One region of the Pseudomonas sp. C321 genome, then DNA from elsewhere that is predicted to be linked to it. Evidence: predicted binding sites of a transcription regulator. Region 1 holds the regulator's gene; each other region holds the start of a gene.
What was found. Region 1 encodes FliA, which starts transcription of late flagellar genes. Its sites were predicted from a motif close to CTAAAGTTTNNNNNNNNNNNGCCGNTAA; they were not measured.
Positions count from the first base shown of each region.

Region 1 (5,733 bases):
GCCACGGCGTCGGGGGCAAACTGGCCCTTGCCATGCAACTGGTCGAGCAACGACTCGAACTCGTCGTCGGTAATGTCTTCGGTAGTCGGCACCATTGTTGGTGTCGCGGCTACCGGAGCCTCAGCCTGGGCCTTGACGGCATTGAGCGAGTCCAGCAGTTGTTCAAATTCGCTGTCAGTGACATCACCCTCAGGCTCGGCCACAGGTTCAGCCACCGGTGCAGGTGCAGGTGCATTGGCAGCCGGTTCTGCCAGGCGCGCCAGAGCGGCCAGCAGTTGCGGGGTGGCGGCAGTGATCGGTGCACGTTCGCGCACTTCACTGAACATGCCGTTGACCGCGTCCAATGCTTCCAGAATCACGTCCATCAATTCCGAGTCGACGTGCCGCTCACCCTTGCGCAGGATGTCGAACACGTTCTCGGCGATGTGACAGCACTCCACCAGCTCATGGAGCTGGAGGAAGCCGGCGCCCCCTTTTACAGTGTGAAAACCGCGAAAAATTGCATTGAGCAGGTTCGCATCATCCGGTCGGCTTTCCAGCTCAACCAGTTGCTCGGACAGTTGCTCCAAAATTTCGCCGGCCTCTACAAGAAAATCCTGAAGGATTTCTTCATCGGCGCCGAAGCTCATGTACGTGTGCTCCTAAAATCCAAGACTGGACAGCAAATCGTCTACGTCATCTTGCCCTGACATAACGTCTTCACGTTTATCGGCATGAATCTGCGGACCTTCACCCTTGGCGAGGTGTTTTTGTGGATCTTTTTCCGAGAGGATCGCTTCGCGGTCATGTTCAATACCGGCAAAACGATCCACCTGCCCGGCCATAAGCACCAGTTTGAGCAAATTGCTTTCCACTTCAGTGACCAGTTGGGTCACTCGTTTGATCACCTGGCCGGTGAGGTCCTGGTAATCCTGGGCCAGCAGAATGTCGTTGAGGTTGCTGGAAACCGTGCGGTTTTCCTGCTCACTGCGCGACAGAAACCCTTCGACCCGACGCGCCAGCTCACGAAATTCTTCGGCGCCCACTTCCCGGCGCATGAAACGGCCCCAGTCGGTGCCCAGCGCCTTGGCTTCATTGGACATGCCGTTGACCAGAGGCGTGGCGTTTTCCACCAGATCCATGGTGCGGTTCGCCGCCGCCTCAGTCAGCCTGACCACATAGGACAGGCGTTCGGTGGCATCGGTGATTTGCGAGATTTCTTCGGCCTGGGGCATGTGCGGGTCAATCTGAAAATTGACGATTGCACTGTGCAACTCACGGGTGAGTTTGCCCACTTCCTGATACAGGCCGCGATCACGGGTCTGGTTAAGCTCATGGATCAACTGCACCGCATCGCCGAACCGGCCTTTTTCAAGGCTTTCGACCAACTGGTGAGCATGTTTTTTCAGGGTCGATTCGAAATCGGCCTGCGATGATTCGTTATGCTCCATAGCTCCCCCGTGGCGACATCAATGGTTGATGCGTTCGAAGATTTTTTCGATCTTCTCTTTCAAGGCCAATGCGGTGAATGGCTTGACCACGTAGCCGTTGACCCCGGCCTGGGCGGCTTCGATGATCTGTTCACGCTTGGCTTCGGCGGTCACCATCAGCACGGGAAGGCTGCGCAGTTTTTCATCAGCGCGCACATGACGCAGCAAATCGATACCGGTCATGCCCGGCATGTTCCAGTCGGTTACCAGAAAGTCGATGCTCCCGCTGTTGAGGATCGGAATCGCTGTAATGCCGTCATCCGCCTCGACCGTGTTAGTGAACCCAAGGTCACGCAACAGGTTTTTTATGATCCGCCGCATCGTTGAGAAGTCATCAACGATGAGGATTTTCATGTTCTTGTCCAATTCGACCTCCAAGCAGTCTTAAACGCGTCCAGCACCTGGCGCGCCATTTCAATCAACAGGCGTTACACAAAAAGGACTGCTGGGGTACACCATGGGCTAACCCGCCCACACCAAGAGCATGGACGGTGTCGTTCGCAGTGTCCCCACACTGCCTGTCAGCGCGCTCGCCACTCTCCCAAACGCCCCCGCAAGCGGGCCGCGCACTGGCTGTGTAACTGGCTGACCCGCGATTCGCTGACCCCCAGGACCTCACCGATTTCCTTGAGGTTCAGCTCTTCGTCGTAGTACAGCGCCAACACTAGTCGCTCACGCTCCGGCAAATTGGCAATCGCGTCCGCCAGTGCGCCCTGGAAGCGTTCATCTTCCAGATCGCGCGACGGTTCAAGATGAGCACTCGCGCCGTCCTCATGCAGCCCTTCATGTTCGCCGTCCTGCAACAGGTCGTCGAAACTGAACAAGCGACTGCCCAAGGTATCGTTCAAAATCCCGTAGTAATCGTCGAGACTCAATTGGAGTTCGGCCGCAACTTCGTGATCTTTAGCGTCACGACCGGTTTTTGCTTCAATTGAGCGAATTGCGTCACTTACCATGCGGGTATTGCGGTGGACCGAACGCGGCGCCCAATCACCTTTACGCACTTCGTCGAGCATCGCGCCACGGATACGGATACCCGCATACGTCTCGAAACTCGCACCCTTGCTCGCGTCATATTTGGTCGACACTTCGAGCAAGCCGATCATGCCTGCCTGGATCAGGTCTTCGACCTGGACGCTGGCGGGCAAGCGTGCCAGCAAGTGGTAGGCAATGCGCTTGACCAAGGGCGCATAGCGCTCAATCAATTCGCCTTGGCTATCACGAGCCGAACTTTTGTAAAGGTTATAGCCGCTGGCTGTCATAACACCGGTCCTGCGCTCGTCTGATGCACCAATCGCTCGACGAAAAACTCCAGATGCCCCCGGGGATTGGCGGGCAACGGCCAAGTATCGACCTTCTGAGCAATAGCCTTGAACGCCAGTGCGCACTTCGAACGAGGGAATGCTTCATAGACTGCACGCTGCTTTTGCACAGCCTTGCGCACACACTCGTCATAGGGAACTGCGCCAACATATTGTAAGGCGACATCGAGGAAGCGATCCGTGACCTTGGTCAACTTGGCGAACAGGTTGCGTCCTTCCTGCGGGCTTTGGGCCATATTGGCCAGCACGCGAAAGCGGTTCATGCCGTAGTCGCGGTTAAGCAGTTTGATCAGGGCGTAGGCGTCGGTGATCGAGGTGGGCTCGTCGCAGACCACCAGCAACACTTCTTGCGCTGCGCGCACAAAGCTGACCACGGACTCACCAATCCCGGCGGCGGTGTCGATCACCAGCACGTCGAGGTTGTCGCCAATATCGCTGAAGGCCTGAATCAGGCCCGCATGCTGCGCCGGGCTCAGATGCACCATACTCTGGGTGCCAGAGGCAGCCGGCACGATGCGAACCCCGCCGGGGCCCTGCAACAGCACGTCGCGCAGCTCACAGCGGCCTTCGATGACATCGGCCAATGTATGTTTGGGCGTCAGTCCCAGCAGAACGTCAACGTTCGCCAGTCCCAGGTCGGCATCCAGCAGCATGACGCGGCGGCCAAGCTCTGCCAGGGCCAGGGACAAATTCACTGACACGTTAGTTTTCCCGACGCCACCTTTGCCGCCGGTCACCGCGATCACCTGTACGGGATGCATGCTGCCCATTTTATTTCTTTACCTTGTCTTGCTTAGACGCAGGCTACATGAGGTGGTCGCGCGAACTACTGGCAGACCATCGATGTAGGTACTTTTTTGCACTGTCGTTTTAAAATTGAAGGCCATGTTGCCCTCAGCCGACCCGTTTGGCCGGACTGTGGTAGAGATCCGCGAACATGTCAGCCATCGCTTCCTCACTGGGTTCTTCCTGCATTTGCACGCTGACAGCACGGCTGACCAACTGATGACGGCGCGGCAGATGTAAATCATCCGGAATCCGCGGCCCGTCGGTCAGGTAGGCGACCGGTAATTCATGACTAATTGCCAAACTCAGCACCTCGCCCAGACTCGCCGTTTCGTCGAGTTTAGTCAGGATGCAGCCCGCCAGCCCACAACGCTTGTAACTGTGATACGCAGCGGTGAGAACCTGTTTTTGGCTGGTTGTTGCAAGCACCAGATAATTTTTTGACTTGATCCCGCGCCCAGCCAGGCTTTCCAGCTGCATGCGCAGGGCCGGATCGCTGGCTTGCAGGCCAGCGGTGTCGATCAACACCACACGTTTGCGCAGCAGCGGATCGAGGGCGTTGGCCAGCGACTGGCCTGGATCGACATGGGTCACCGGCACGTTGAGGATGCGGCCCAGGGTCTTGAGCTGTTCCTGGGCGCCAATGCGGTAGCTGTCCATGCTCACCAGCGCGATGTTCTGCGCGCCGTACTTGAGCACGTATCGGGCTGCCAGCTTGGCCAGGGTGGTGGTCTTGCCCATGCCGGCAGGGCCGACCATGGCAATCACGCCACCCTCTTCCAGGGGTTCGATTTCCGGGGTAGCAATCATCCGCGCCAGATGGGCCAGCAACATGCGCCAAGCCTGGCGAGGCTCTTCAATTTCGGTGGTCAGCGCCAACAGATCGCGGGACAACGGGCCGGACAGGCCGATGCGTTGCAGGCGGCGCCAGAGGTTGGCCTGTTGCGGTTTGCTGCCCTGCAATTGGTTCCACGCCAACGAGCCAAGCTGCACTTCCAGCAGCTCACGCAGGCCGTTGAGTTCAAAACGCATCGAGTCGAACACACGCTGATCGACCGGGGCGGCCTGTGCGGGCGCCGCAGGACGTGGTGGCTCGACAAAGGTCGGCTCCACCAGCGGCTCGGAGGCAGTCAGCGGCAGGCCGGCGAACAACTGGCGATTGGTGGTGGCGTCGCTGTCGCCGCGCATGCTCAATTCGGCCTGGGCCGAGACAATGCGCGAGGCAGTCTTGCGCAGCTCGTCTTCCAGTTCCATGTTCGGTACGCGCGGCGCCAGCGCCGAGGGTTGGTAATCCAGGGCAGCCGTCAGCTCGACACCGCCGGCAATGCGACGGTTACCGATAATCGCGGCGTCGGCGCCCAGCTCATCACGAACCAGTTTCATGGCCTGACGCATATCGGCGGCGAAAAAACGCTTCACTTGCATAACCCACTACCTCAGCCGTTGGGGCCTACTGTCGCGACGATAGTCACTTGCTTATTGTCAGGAATTTCCTGATAAGCCAAAACGTGCAAATTCGGTACTGCCAGGCGTCCAAACCGCGACAACATCGCCCGAACGGGGCCTGCCACCAGCAGAATCACCGGCTGGCCCTGCATTTCCTGGCGCTGTGCGGCGTCGATCAACGAACGCTGCAGCTTTTCAGCCATGCTTGGCTCCAGCAGAACGCCCTCTTCCTGGCCTTGCCCTGCCTTCTGAATACTATTGAGCAATATTTGTTCCAACCTTGGTTCCAAGGTGATCACAGGTAGCTCGGAGTCAAGCCCTACAATGCTTTGGACGATGGCGCGGGACAATCCGACGCGCACCGCGGCAACCAGTGCGGCAGTATCTTGACTCTTGGCGGCATTGTTGGCGACGGCTTCGGCAATGCTGCGAATGTCCCGAACGGGCACCTGTTCGGCCAACAGCGCTTGCAGCACCTTGAGCAGTTGCGACAGCGACAGTATTCCCGGCACCAGCTCTTCAGCCAGTTTCGGCGAGGCTTTGGCCAGTAACTGCATGAGTTGCTGGACTTCTTCGTGGCCAATCAGCTCGTGGGAGTGCTTGTAGAGAATCTGGTTAAGGTGGGTGGCGACCACCGTGCTGGCATCCACCACGGTGTAGCCCAGGGACTGCGCCTGGTTGCGCTGACTGGCTTCGATCCACACGGCCTC
Region 1 is NZ_JBUZRB010000007.1:245,939-251,671, forward strand. Features, by position in the region: gene ACZRJ6_RS21225 (chemotaxis protein CheA) at 1-629, opposite strand, end outside; gene ACZRJ6_RS21230 (protein phosphatase CheZ) at 642-1,430, opposite strand; gene ACZRJ6_RS21235 (chemotaxis response regulator CheY) at 1,449-1,823, opposite strand; gene fliA (RNA polymerase sigma factor FliA) at 1,991-2,731, opposite strand; gene fleN (flagellar synthesis regulator FleN) at 2,728-3,561, opposite strand; gene flhF (flagellar biosynthesis protein FlhF) at 3,686-5,002, opposite strand; gene flhA (flagellar biosynthesis protein FlhA) at 5,014-5,733, opposite strand, start outside.

Region 2 (5,733 bases), on a different contig from region 1:
GCACGCTTATTGCAACGCACCACCCGCCAGTTGACCCTGACCGCCGTCGGCGAACGCTACCTGGTGCACTGCCAGGCGATGCTGCAGGAAGCGGAAATGGCCGACGAAGCCGTCGCCAGCATGTCCAGTGAGCCTCGGGGCCGCCTGCGGGTGAGTTGCCCGGTAGGCCTGGCCCACGAAATCCTGCCCACGGTCGTCGCCGAATTCCTCGCGACGTATCCGCTGGTGCAGCTGGAAATGATGCTGATCAATCGCCGCGTCGACCTGGTGGCCGAAGGTATCGACGTCGCCCTGCGCGTGCGGGACTTGGGGGATGAAGACCCGTTGCTGGTAACCCGCCGTCTGCGCCAGGCACAGACCGCGATGGTCGCCAGCCCCGACTTTGTGCGCAACCGCCAGATCAATACCCTGGAAGACCTCAAGCAACTGCCGGTGCTCGGCGCACTGGAAGCCGACCGCATGGTCCACCTGCGCATGCTCGATCCCGACGGCAACAGTTGCGATTTGGTGATGGAAGCGCGGCTAGGCATCGATGACTTTGTCGTACGCAAGGCCAGCACCCTCGCCGGCCTGGGTTTTACCGTGCTACCCATGATGTATTGCGAGCAGGAATTGGAAAGCGGCCAGCTTGTGCAACTGTTGCCGCAATGGTCACTGCCCGGCGGCTGGCTGCAAGCTGTTTACCCGCATCGGCGCGGTGTGTCACCGGCGGTACGCGCCTGGATCGACTATTTGGATCATGCCTTCAAAGGTTGTGGAGAGCGACAGCTATGAGCGCGAAGAAAATGACTGAAGAAGATGTCGCACGCTTTTGCCTGGGTTTGCCCGGTGCCCGAGAGGATTACAAGTGGGGCGGCGTGCGGGTGTTTTCGATTGCCGGAAACAAGATGTTTGCGTTGCAGAACCTGCGGGGCGAGTCCCTCGCGTTCAAGGTCGACAAGGAGCTATTTCTCGGCCATGTGGACCGCCCAGGGATTCACCCGGCGCCTTACCTGGCTCGGGCGCAATGGATCATCATGGAAGCGCCCTACCCGTTGGGCGGCGAGGAGCTGCGTGGCTTGTTGCAACGCTCGCACCAACTGGTGGTCAGCAAGCTGCCCAAGCGCACGCAGGTCGGGCTTTTACTAGAACACTGACCGCAGCATGCCACCCAGGAACAGTTGATCGATCCAGAACACTTGGTGCAGCAAGACGATCAACCAGAACACCACCTGATAAGACACCTTGCGCGTCTTGTGACGAAACACCTGCTGGGCAATCAGCGCACCCGGCCAACCGCCAGCCAGTTCCAGGGTATGGAGGATTTTTTCCGGGGTACGCCAGCTGTCGCTGCGGGCCTTGCGTTTGTCGCTCCAGTACAGGAAAAACGTGACCACGCTGACCGCGCCATAGGCCACCAGCGGGATCAGCGAAACACCGCGATACCCAAGCGATGCCGAGCCAAACAGCGGCACGGCACACAACAGCACAAACACCAGGGCCTTGAAGCGTGGATGCTGGATGTTCATGCTATTCACGCCTTGGCTGCAGCCCAATCAATCCAGCCGAACTGCCAGGTAGCCAGGATCAGCAGGCCGAAGGCAATGCGATACCAGGCAAACGCCGCGTAGCTGTGGCTGGCGATGAACTTGAGCAAACCCTTGACCGCGATCATCGCGAAGATGAACGAGGTGACAAAACCAATGGCGAACACCGGCAGGTCATCCGGCTGGAACAGGTCACGGTACTTGTAGCCCGAGTACACCGCCGCGCCAACCATGGTCGGCATTGCCAGGAAGAACGAGAACTCGGTGGCGGTCTTGCGTGACAGGCCAAACAGCAGGCCGCCAATGATGGTCGAGCCGGAACGTGAAGTTCCCGGAATCATCGCCAGGCACTGGGCAAGACCGACTTTCAAAGCGTCTTTCCAGGTGATGTCGTCGACACTTTCGGCGTGGATTTCATGCTGCCGGCGTTCAGCCCACAACATGATGATGCCGCCCACCACCAGCGCGGTGGCCACGGTGATCGGATTGAACAGATACTCGTGGATCATATCGGCAAAAATCACCCCCAATACCACTGCCGGCATAAAGGCGATCAACAGGTTGATGGTAAAACGCTGGGCATTGCGCTGGGTCGGCAAACCGATGACCACATCGAGGATCTTGCGTCGGAACTCCCAGACCACCGCGAGTATGGCGCCGAGCTGGATGATGATGTTGAACGCCATGGCCCGTTCGCCACCGAAGTTGAGCAAGTCGGCGACGATGATCTGGTGACCAGTACTGGAGATCGGCAAAAACTCCGTCAGCCCTTCGACAACTCCAAGTATCAATGCCTGTACGGCAGTCCAAAGATCCATTATTCCCCCATAAGGTCATGCGACCGCATGCCTCGTTGATATTTTCTAGACGTTCACTAACGATGAGCACGCTAAAATCGCAGCGCGCAGGATCAAGGCCGAACTGCAAAAATTCTGTGAAAAATCAGCAGGACTCAGGTTTTTTGATTCCGGGCCGAAAGCCTATCAGACAAGCCCGAATTTCGCTTCGCGTTATCGCTTGGGCAGTCGATTACTGCGCCAACAATTATAAGAGCACGGAGTGACATGACTATGAACAGCTTGCGCAATATGTCGATCAGCCGGCGCCTCTGGCTGATCCTGATAGTCGCCGTGTTAATGCTGCTGACCCTAGGCTTGCTGATGCTCAAGCAGATCCATGACGATCTGTATCAGGCCAAGAGCCAACAGACCCAGCATGTGGTGGAAACCGCCAACGGGATACTGACGTATTACCACACCCTCGAAACCGCCGGCGTCTTGACCCGAGACGCGGCGCAAAAACAAGCCTTGAGCGTGGTACGTGGCCTGCGTTACGACCATGACGACTATTTCTGGATCAACGACCTGTCGCCAATGATGGTGATGCACCCAGCCAACCCGAAGCTGGATGGCCAGAACCTATCGGCTATTCGTGATCCGGACGGCTTTGCCGTGTTCAACGAGTTTGTCAGCCTGGCCAAGGCCAAGGGCGCCGGCATGGTCAACTACCGCTGGCCAAAACCCGGCGCGGCTGACCCAGTGGCAAAAACCTCCTATATCCAGTTGTTCCAGCCGTGGGGCTGGATCATCGGTTCAGGCGTCTACGTGGATGACGTGCAAGCCCAGTTTCAGGGCCAGGTGTGGAAGACCTCGATCATCGGCCTGGGCATTGCCCTGATCATGGCCCTGCTGGTGTCGCTGATCGCCCGCAGCATCGTGAGGCCGCTCCAGGAAGCAGTGAACGCCATGGCCAATATCGCCAGCGGCGAAAGCGACCTGACCCGCAGCCTGGACACCCACGGCCAGGACGAAGTCACCCAACTGTCCCGGCACTTCAATAGCTTCACCACCAAGCTACGCCAGGTGGTCAGCCAATTGCAGACCTGCGCCAACGCCCTGGGCCAGTCGTCCTCAGAGCTGGGCAGCAATGCCAGCGCCGCCCATGACCGCAGCCAGCAACAGTCCCAGCAAATGGAACTGGTGGCCACTGCCATCAATGAAGTGACCTATGGCGTGCAGGACGTGGCCAAGAATGCCGAGCATGCCGCCAGCGAAATGCGCGACGCCCAGGTCCAGGCCGAGCAAGGCCAAGTCAATATCGACGGCAGCCTGCAGCAGATTGATGCACTGTCCAACACCATCAGCCAGGCGGTCGAGGTGATCCGTACCCTGTCCTCGGAAAGCACCCAGATTGGCGGCGTACTGGAGGTGATCCGCTCCATCGCCGACCAGACCAACCTGCTGGCCCTCAACGCCGCCATCGAAGCGGCCCGCGCGGGTGAACAAGGCCGTGGTTTTGCCGTGGTCGCCGACGAAGTGCGCCTGCTGGCCCAGCGCACACAAAAATCCACAGCAGAAATCCAGAGCATGATCGAGCGCCTGCAAGGCCATTCCGAAGCGGCGGTCCAGGTGATCAGCGACAGCCACCAGGCATCACAACTGACCATCGAACAAGCCGGCCAGGCCGGTGCCAGCCTGACTGCCATCGGCCAGGCCCTGCGCAACCTCAATGGCCTGAACGCCTCGATTGCCAGCGCCACCCTGCAACAGGCCCATGTGGTGGAAGATATCAACCAGAACGTCACCCAAGCCGCTGGGCTTTCTCACAGTACGGCACTGGCGGCGCAGCAATCGAGTGTTGCCAGTACGCACTTGAAGGGCTTGAGCGAGGAGTTAAACGGGTTGCTGCGCCAGTTCAAGGTCTAGCGCCAGCCCCCTGTGGCGAGCGGGCTTGCCCGCTCGCCACAACAAGCCCCTTTGCCACAACAGGCCCGCTTTGCCGCAACGAGCACCTCTCTGCATACCTTTGCGCCAAGCCCACCTGTGGTTACAATCGCCCCCCTCTTCGAATATCCCAAGGAATCTTCATGTCCGGGCTTGAACTGTTTGCCGCCGCCCTGGGGGTGATCGCCGTCTGGTTGACAGTCAAGCAGAACCCCTGGTGCTGGCCCATCGGCCTGGTGATGGTATTGCTCTACACCTGGGTTTTTTTCGAGGTAAAGCTGTATTCGGACATGTTGCTGCAGGTGGTCTACGCCGGGCTGCAGCTCTACGGCTGGTGGCAATGGACACGGGCCGGCGAGGTTAAACAGGGTCGTCAGGTGACCAGCCTTGGCGCCCAATCGATCCTCCTGCACCTGACGATTGGCGCGGTAGGTAGCCTGTTGCTGGGCGCCGCCATGGCGCATTGGACCGATGCCGCACAACCCTGGCTGGACGCAGCCTTGACCGGTTTCAGCCTGGTGGCGCAAATATGGATGGCGCAGAAACGCGTGCAATGCTGGCCGTTGTGGATTGCCGTCGATGTGATTTTTGTCGGATTGTTTCTCTATAAGGGTCTGTACCTCACGGCGGCCCTTTACGCCTTGTTCACCATGATCGCCGTGCAGGGTTGGCGGGAATGGCGGGTTGATCCGGCGTTGCGCACATGAAAGTGGTGGTCATGGCAGGTCCCGAATCCAGCGGTAAAAGCTGGCTGGCCGAGCAGTTGCAGACGCATTTCGGCGGGGTGTTGGTGGGCGAATTTGTTCGGTATTTCATCGATCACTTTCAGCGCGATACTACCCTGGCGGATATTCCTGAAATCGCCCGCGGCCAACTGGCCTGGGAGGATACGGCCCGTGCTGAACAGCCTGAGTTATTGATCCTCGACACCCACCTGTTGACCAACAAACTGTGGAGCCAGACACTGTTCGGCGACTACCCTGAATGGCTCGACCGTGAGCTGCTGGCTCGCCATTACGACCTGCATTTGCTGCTGTCCCCGGAAGATGTCGGTTGGGCCGATGACGGGCAGCGCTGCCAACCGGAACTGGCAGATCGCCAGGCTTTCTTCCAGGCCAGCCAGCGGTGGCTGGAACTGCATCAACAGCCATTTGCGGTGATTCGCGGCGATTGGGAGGAGCGTCGCAACAAGGCTTTCGCGGCAGTGGCGCAACTGCTTCGAGCGTGAAGGCCCCTTGTATGATCACTCCCATGCAGAGCATAGGAACGATCACCGGGTCGGTACGCTCTATCGCCCTGCCCCATCCTTCTCGCTGATCACCCGCACCTGATACTGCAGGTCCGCTGCAATCTGCTGCTCGGTAAAGGGCAACGGGCTGAGTTTCTTCTCGGAAAACGCCTGGGTCTGGTCCTTCGAATACGTTGAGTCCGGGTCGCTGGACAACGAGAACGCCAGCACGCCCTGGGCCTGCGGCCCCTTGTCG
Region 2 is NZ_JBUZRB010000004.1:451,310-457,042, reverse strand. Features, by position in the region: gene ACZRJ6_RS14945 (LysR substrate-binding domain-containing protein) at 1-774, shown strand, start outside; gene ACZRJ6_RS14940 (MmcQ/YjbR family DNA-binding protein) at 786-1,136, shown strand; gene ACZRJ6_RS14935 (DUF1294 domain-containing protein) at 1,125-1,508, opposite strand; gene ACZRJ6_RS14930 (undecaprenyl-diphosphate phosphatase) at 1,514-2,344, opposite strand; gene ACZRJ6_RS14925 (methyl-accepting chemotaxis protein) at 2,597-4,231, shown strand; gene pnuC (nicotinamide riboside transporter PnuC) at 4,393-4,956, shown strand; gene ACZRJ6_RS14915 (AAA family ATPase) at 4,953-5,477, shown strand; gene pvdQ (bifunctional acylase PvdQ) at 5,538-5,733, opposite strand, start outside.
Region 2: the regulator FliA is predicted to act here: its motif matches at 2,478-2,505, upstream of ACZRJ6_RS14925 (methyl-accepting chemotaxis protein).

Region 3 (5,733 bases), on a different contig from region 1:
AGTCATCGAACGGTCTCAGGCTGGTGGTCAGGCCCATATCACCCGAGAACGCGTGAACATTTTGTTGATTAAGGTTGGGTTGTCCGGCTTTCCAGCCAAATCGGCCGAGGACGGTTTTTTGCAGGGCGTCGTCCCAGACCCAGTTTGGCCGGCCTATCACGCCGTTTTTATCCGCCTGTTTCCCAGCGTTTTGCAGGATGTCGGCGTCGGGAATGGCTTCCAGCAATCCCAGGCCAATCATTGGCGGTGCAACCCTCGCGGAAAAACGCGTGTCCGGGTGCATCGGTCCGTAGCCCAGTTGGGTGATCTGCAGAATCGGCTTACGCAGTTCGACCACGGTGCCGTCCTTGAAACTGACATTTATCGGTGTGTAGTCGACCCGTACCTTGCCCTCCGGTGTGACACCGGGCACGGCCATGTCTTGTAACTGCCCGCCGTAGACAGGTTCGGGAATAACCCCCAGTTGCTCGATGACCTTGGCGTACGGTGGCGAGTTGGGGATCGACAGGCGCACCAGCATCGACACGGCATTGACCGCATCGGTCGTTGGTGGGTGGCCACGGCCATCCTTGATATGGCAGTTCTGGCAGCCATTGGTATTGAACAGCGGCCCCAGGCCATCCCGTGCGGTGGTGGTGGACGGCGCAATCACCCAGGGGCTGCGAAAGAAACTGTTACCGACACTGAAATCCAGGCGCCGAGTAGGCGAGAGGTTGGCCGACGGCAGGGAGAACGCGTTCTGATCGGACTTCCTCACCGTGGTGCTGCCACCGGCCCGCGCTTCACCCGGCTCGGCCTGAGTGAACTCTATAAACGCTGGGGGCGGGGCGTCATCGCAGGCACTCAGGCCCAGGGCCATCAATAGCGCAAACAAGCGAAGAAGCGGACGGGGCATCAGGTTTCCTGGATGTTCAGTCAAAACAAGGGCGCAAAGTCTAACAGGGCAGGGCGGATTGAATAAGAGCAATTATCGTTTAGTAGTATCTGATTCATTCCCGCTAGAATGACCGCACATTTTTCTCTGGAGGTGGCCAATGCAGGCTCTCGACGCTTTGCTCAACCGTGTTTCCGTGCCGCGACTGCTGGAGCCCGCCCCCACCGCCGAGCAGCGCGAAGTACTGTTCGCGGCGGCCATGCGTGCACCGGATCACGGCCAGCTGCGGCCTTGGCGCTTTTTGACCGTGGAAGGCCCGGCCCGTGAGCAAATGGGTACGCTGCTGGCTCAAGCCGCGCGCCTGCAAAATCCCGAAGCGCCCCAGGCCTTTGTCGACAAGGCCCAGGCCGGCCCGCTGCGTGCGCCGCTGGTGGTGGTGGTGATTGCTCGCTTGCAGGAGCACTTCAATGTGCCGAAGTCCGAGCAACGTTTGGCTGCGGCCTGTGCGGCCCATGGGATTCTGCTGGCGGCCTATGCCCAGGGGATTGGCGCGGTGTGGCGCACCGGTGAGCTGTCCTACTCGGCCCACGTGGCTAAAGGTTTGGGATTGGGCGAAGGCGAGGAAGTCATCGGCTTCCTCTACCTGGGCACCCCGCAAAACCCGCCGCGCACGGCGCCAAAAGAAGACCTTGCGCTGTTTGTCAGCGCCTGGACCGGGGCTTAAACCCGAAACTGGTCCATCAGCTTCATCTGCTGATTGGCCAGGGCATTGAGTTGGCTGCTGATGGCCGCCGACTCCGTGGCCTGGCCGGTGAGGGTTTCGGTCACGGTGCGGATCGCCGAGACGTTGCGATTGACCTCTTCGGCCACGGCGCTCTGCTGCTCGGCGGCGCTGGCGATTTGCAGGTTCATGTCGCTGATCACCGTCACGGCATCGCTGATCTTGCCCAGGGCCTGCACCGCTTGATGGATCTGCCCGGCGTTGTTCTGCGCCTGGCTCTGGCTCGAATGCATGGTTGCTACCACGCCACGGGTGCCACTCTGGATGCGCTCGATCACCAGGCGAATTTCCTCCACTGAGTCCTGGGTGCGCTTGGCCAGGTTGCGTACTTCATCGGCCACCACCGCAAAGCCACGACCGCTTTCCCCGGCTCGCGCCGCTTCAATCGCCGCGTTCAAGGCCAGCAGGTTGGTCTGTTCGGCGATGCTGCGGATCACTTCCAGCACTGAACCTATTTGCTCACTGTTGACCGCCAGGGCTTCGACTTCGGTTACGGCCTTGCTGACTTCCTCGGCCAGGGTGGTGATGTCGCGGGTGCTGCGCTCGATGATCTGCATGCCTTCGCGCGCCGACTGATCGGCACCGCGTGCGGCATTAGCAGCACTGGATGCGCTGTTGGCAACCTCGTGGGCGGTGGCGCTCATCTCGTTGGACGCGGTGGCCACCTGGTCGATCTCGCGGAACTGCACCTGCATGCCTTCGCTGGTCTGGCGGGCAATTTCCGAAGATTGGTCGGCGGTGCCGCGGGCTTCGGTGATGCTCTGCTTGATCTGGGCGATGGTCGGTTGCAGCTTGTCGAGGAAACGGTTGAACCAGCCGACCAGTTCCCCCAGTTCATCTTTCTTGGCATAAGCCAGGCGCTGGGTGAGGTCGCCGTCACCGCTGGCAATTTCCTTAAGCATGACCGCGACGCTGTTGATCGGCCGCGTTACGCCGGTGGCGGTCAGCCAGATCAGCAACAAGCCGAGCAGGCCAGCAGCAGCGCCTACCAGCAAGGCTTTGAGGGTACCGCTGGCCTGGGCCTCGTCGAGTACCGCTTGCAGTTTTACCGAGTCGGCCAGCAATACCTGCTTGGGCAGATCGATGAGCACGCCCCAGGATCTGGCGTCGGCGATGGGTTTGACTGGGTAAACCGAGCGGATCAATTCGCCTTGTTCAAGGATCTTGCGGTTGTCATTGGCCAGCAGTTGCACAATGTCCTTGCCCTCGGTACCGAGGATGTCGCCGATATTCTTGCCGACCTTATCCGCCTGGCCACTGTAGCCGGCCAACAGGCCGTTGCCGGAAACAATTTGCATGTGCCCGGCACCGTCGAACAGCTCGCGTTGCGATGAGTCGGCTGCGGCTTGCAGGGCGTTGAGGGCGATGTCGATACCGATCACGCCGATCACCTTGCCGTCCACCAGCAGAGGCAGGGAGATGGTGGTCATCAGCATCGACTTGCCGGCCACGGTGTCTTCATACGGGTCCAACAGGCAAATGCGCTTGTTGTCCCGTGGGCAGGTGTACCAGATGTTGTAGGGCGTGCCGCTGAGGTTGAGGGTGGTCTTGGTCAGGTCTTCCTCGACCATTAGCGTGTTTTCACCTTCACCGCCGGCGCGGCTCCAGTAGCTGGAGAAACGCCCGGCTTCGTTGGAGGCACGGACGGCGTCATTGATGAATTCGTTGTCCTTGCCATCCAGGGCATTGGGTTCGAAGGACAGCCAGATACCCAGCACTTTGGTGTTGCGTTCGAAGGCGGTCTTTAGGCTCTGGTTGAGTTCTTCACGCAGGGTCGAAGGCTCCAGGGAGCGCTTGACTGCCATGTTGCGCAAATCCTTGACCTGATCGGCGAGAGCGGTGACCACCAGCAGGTTTTCGCCAAAGGTTTTTTGCACTTGCGCCGCTTGTTCGGCGGCCTTGGCCTGCAGGAGATTTTCCACGCTTGCGGTGAGCATTCGCGAACTGGACGCACTGATCAGCTTGTCGTTCTGGTTGGTCTCGTAGAGGTTGATGCTGACAATCAACGCGATCACGCCCAACAGGCAGAGACCAGACAACAGCACGATTTTCAAGCGGATGGAGAGCGTGTCGAACATAGGATTACTCGCGTATGGACTTATTAGAATGCAAGCAGAGTCTGTGGCTGACTCAAGGTGCCAAGTCCATTCGGCGCTATGCCCGGAACATCGGCGGGGGCGGGTAATTCATGAGGGGGAGGCGATGAGTGGTAGGGGATTTGTCAGGAGGTTTGCAACAGGCGTTCCGGCCGCGACCAGACCCACAGATTGCCCAGGCTCATCCCGGCAATCGCCAGGTAGATCGGCCAGCCGTGGTCGAGCATCACCAGCATCAAGCCTGCGCACAGCAGCATGCTTACGGTGGCGCTGACCTTGGCCCGACGGGCTATGATTTTGCCGTTGCGCCAGTTGAACAGAATCGGCCCGAACAATCGGTGGTTTTCCAGCCAGGCGCTCAGGCGCGGCGAGCTTTTGGTGGCGGCCCAGGCGGCCAGCAGGATGAATTCGGTGGTGGGCAGCCCCGGCACGACGATGGCGATCAGGCCTATCCCCAGGCTGACGTAGGCCAGCAGGCCGAATAGCACACGGGCGACTTTTGAGGAGGATTGGGTTTTGCCGGTCATTTGGGTGGGGTTTTTCATGTAGGAGCGAGCTTGCTCGCGATGGACGTTAACGATGATGCGGGCGTTCTGAATGCACGCGGCGCTTTCGGGTTCATCGTTGGAGCGCCGCCGGGAGCAAGCTCGCTCCTACAAGGGAATCAGACTAATTCTGCGGTGGTAGCGTATGCCTGCTCCAGCAGCACGGTGAAGCGCACAAACGCGTCAACCGCGCCTTTTTCCACGTCGGCTTCCTCTTCGGGGGTGAACTCCAGTGCGTCGAGAGTGCGGGTGAAGCGCTTCCAGCCTTCGGCACGACCACCGGCCGGTTCGCCCAAGTGACGGGCACCGAAGGTTTCGCTCAGGCCCAGGCCGACGGCACGCTTGATCAGGAACGCCGCGCCCAGCTTGGAGCCTTCGGAGACGAACAGCCAACCCAGGGCTTGTGCCTTGCTCGGGTTTTTCACAGCGCCAGCCAACGGGGCCGGGACTTCGGTTTCCAGGTCGGCCAGGTCCAGCTTGGCGGCGTCGGCGCGGCAGCGTTCGGCCAGGTCCGGGACGATTTTGATCAACTCTGCGTCGTTATACAGCGCCACCAGTTCCGACTGGAACAGATACTGCGCGACCACGAAACGGGCGAAGTTGGCCTGGGTTTCAAATGGCGCATGGGCCTTGACCAAGGCGTCGAGCTTGGTATGCGGCGAGTGGGTGATCTGGTTCAGACGTTGGGAGCGCAGACTTGGGCGTTCGGTGGTAGGGGAAGCGGTCATGGGGTGTCCTTGAGGGGAGAAAGCGCCTTGCTGCGCAATAGAAAATGCCAGGCTGCTATGAACTAGACGAACAAGAAGACGCGTTACAGTAAAAAATCCTCACCCTGGCAGTGATAAAACTGCAGGGGTGAGGCGCCACGTATCAGATATCCCAGATCAAGTTGATCGCAAAGTGGCGGCCTGGTTGAGTCAGGCGGTCCAGGCTGGCAGGGGAGGTTACGCCGGCTTCGCCGACGCTGTCGTAGCTGCGCACGTCATCCCAGTTCCAGTATTTCTTGTCGGTCAGGTTGTACAGGCCGCCGTTGATGGTCACCTCGTCGGTGACTTTGTAGAAACCAGTCAGGTCCACGATGCCGAAGCCTGGGGTCTTGAACGGGCCGTTGGCCTTGTTGCCGTCGGGGGAGAAGAAGGTTTGGCTGTCGACACGATCCTGCTTTTTCACCAGGGTCCAACTGACCAGCGCACCGTAGGTGTCCTGGTCGTAACCCAGGCCAAACACGCCCTTGAGCGGGTTGACGCTGTTGAGCGGCTCGCCGGTGTCGTTGTTGCGACCGTGGGCGTAGGCAATCGAACCCTTGGTGTACAAGCCTTGCGGCGCGCCAAACGCATCGAGATTCAGGCGGCCTTTGACTTCCACGCCCTTGATGGTGGCGTGCTTGATGTTGTTGGCCTGGAACGCTTCGATCGTTCTGCCTGCAACAGAGGCGTC
Region 3 is NZ_JBUZRB010000001.1:556,229-561,961, reverse strand. Features, by position in the region: gene ACZRJ6_RS02630 (di-heme oxidoreductase family protein) at 1-895, opposite strand, end outside; gene ACZRJ6_RS02625 (nitroreductase family protein) at 1,035-1,598, shown strand; gene ACZRJ6_RS02620 (methyl-accepting chemotaxis protein) at 1,595-3,733, opposite strand; gene ACZRJ6_RS02615 (YbaN family protein) at 3,877-4,278, opposite strand; gene ACZRJ6_RS02610 (biliverdin-producing heme oxygenase) at 4,416-5,024, opposite strand; gene ACZRJ6_RS02605 (TonB-dependent receptor) at 5,167-5,733, opposite strand, start outside.
Region 3: the regulator FliA is predicted to act here: its motif matches at 3,821-3,848, upstream of ACZRJ6_RS02620 (methyl-accepting chemotaxis protein).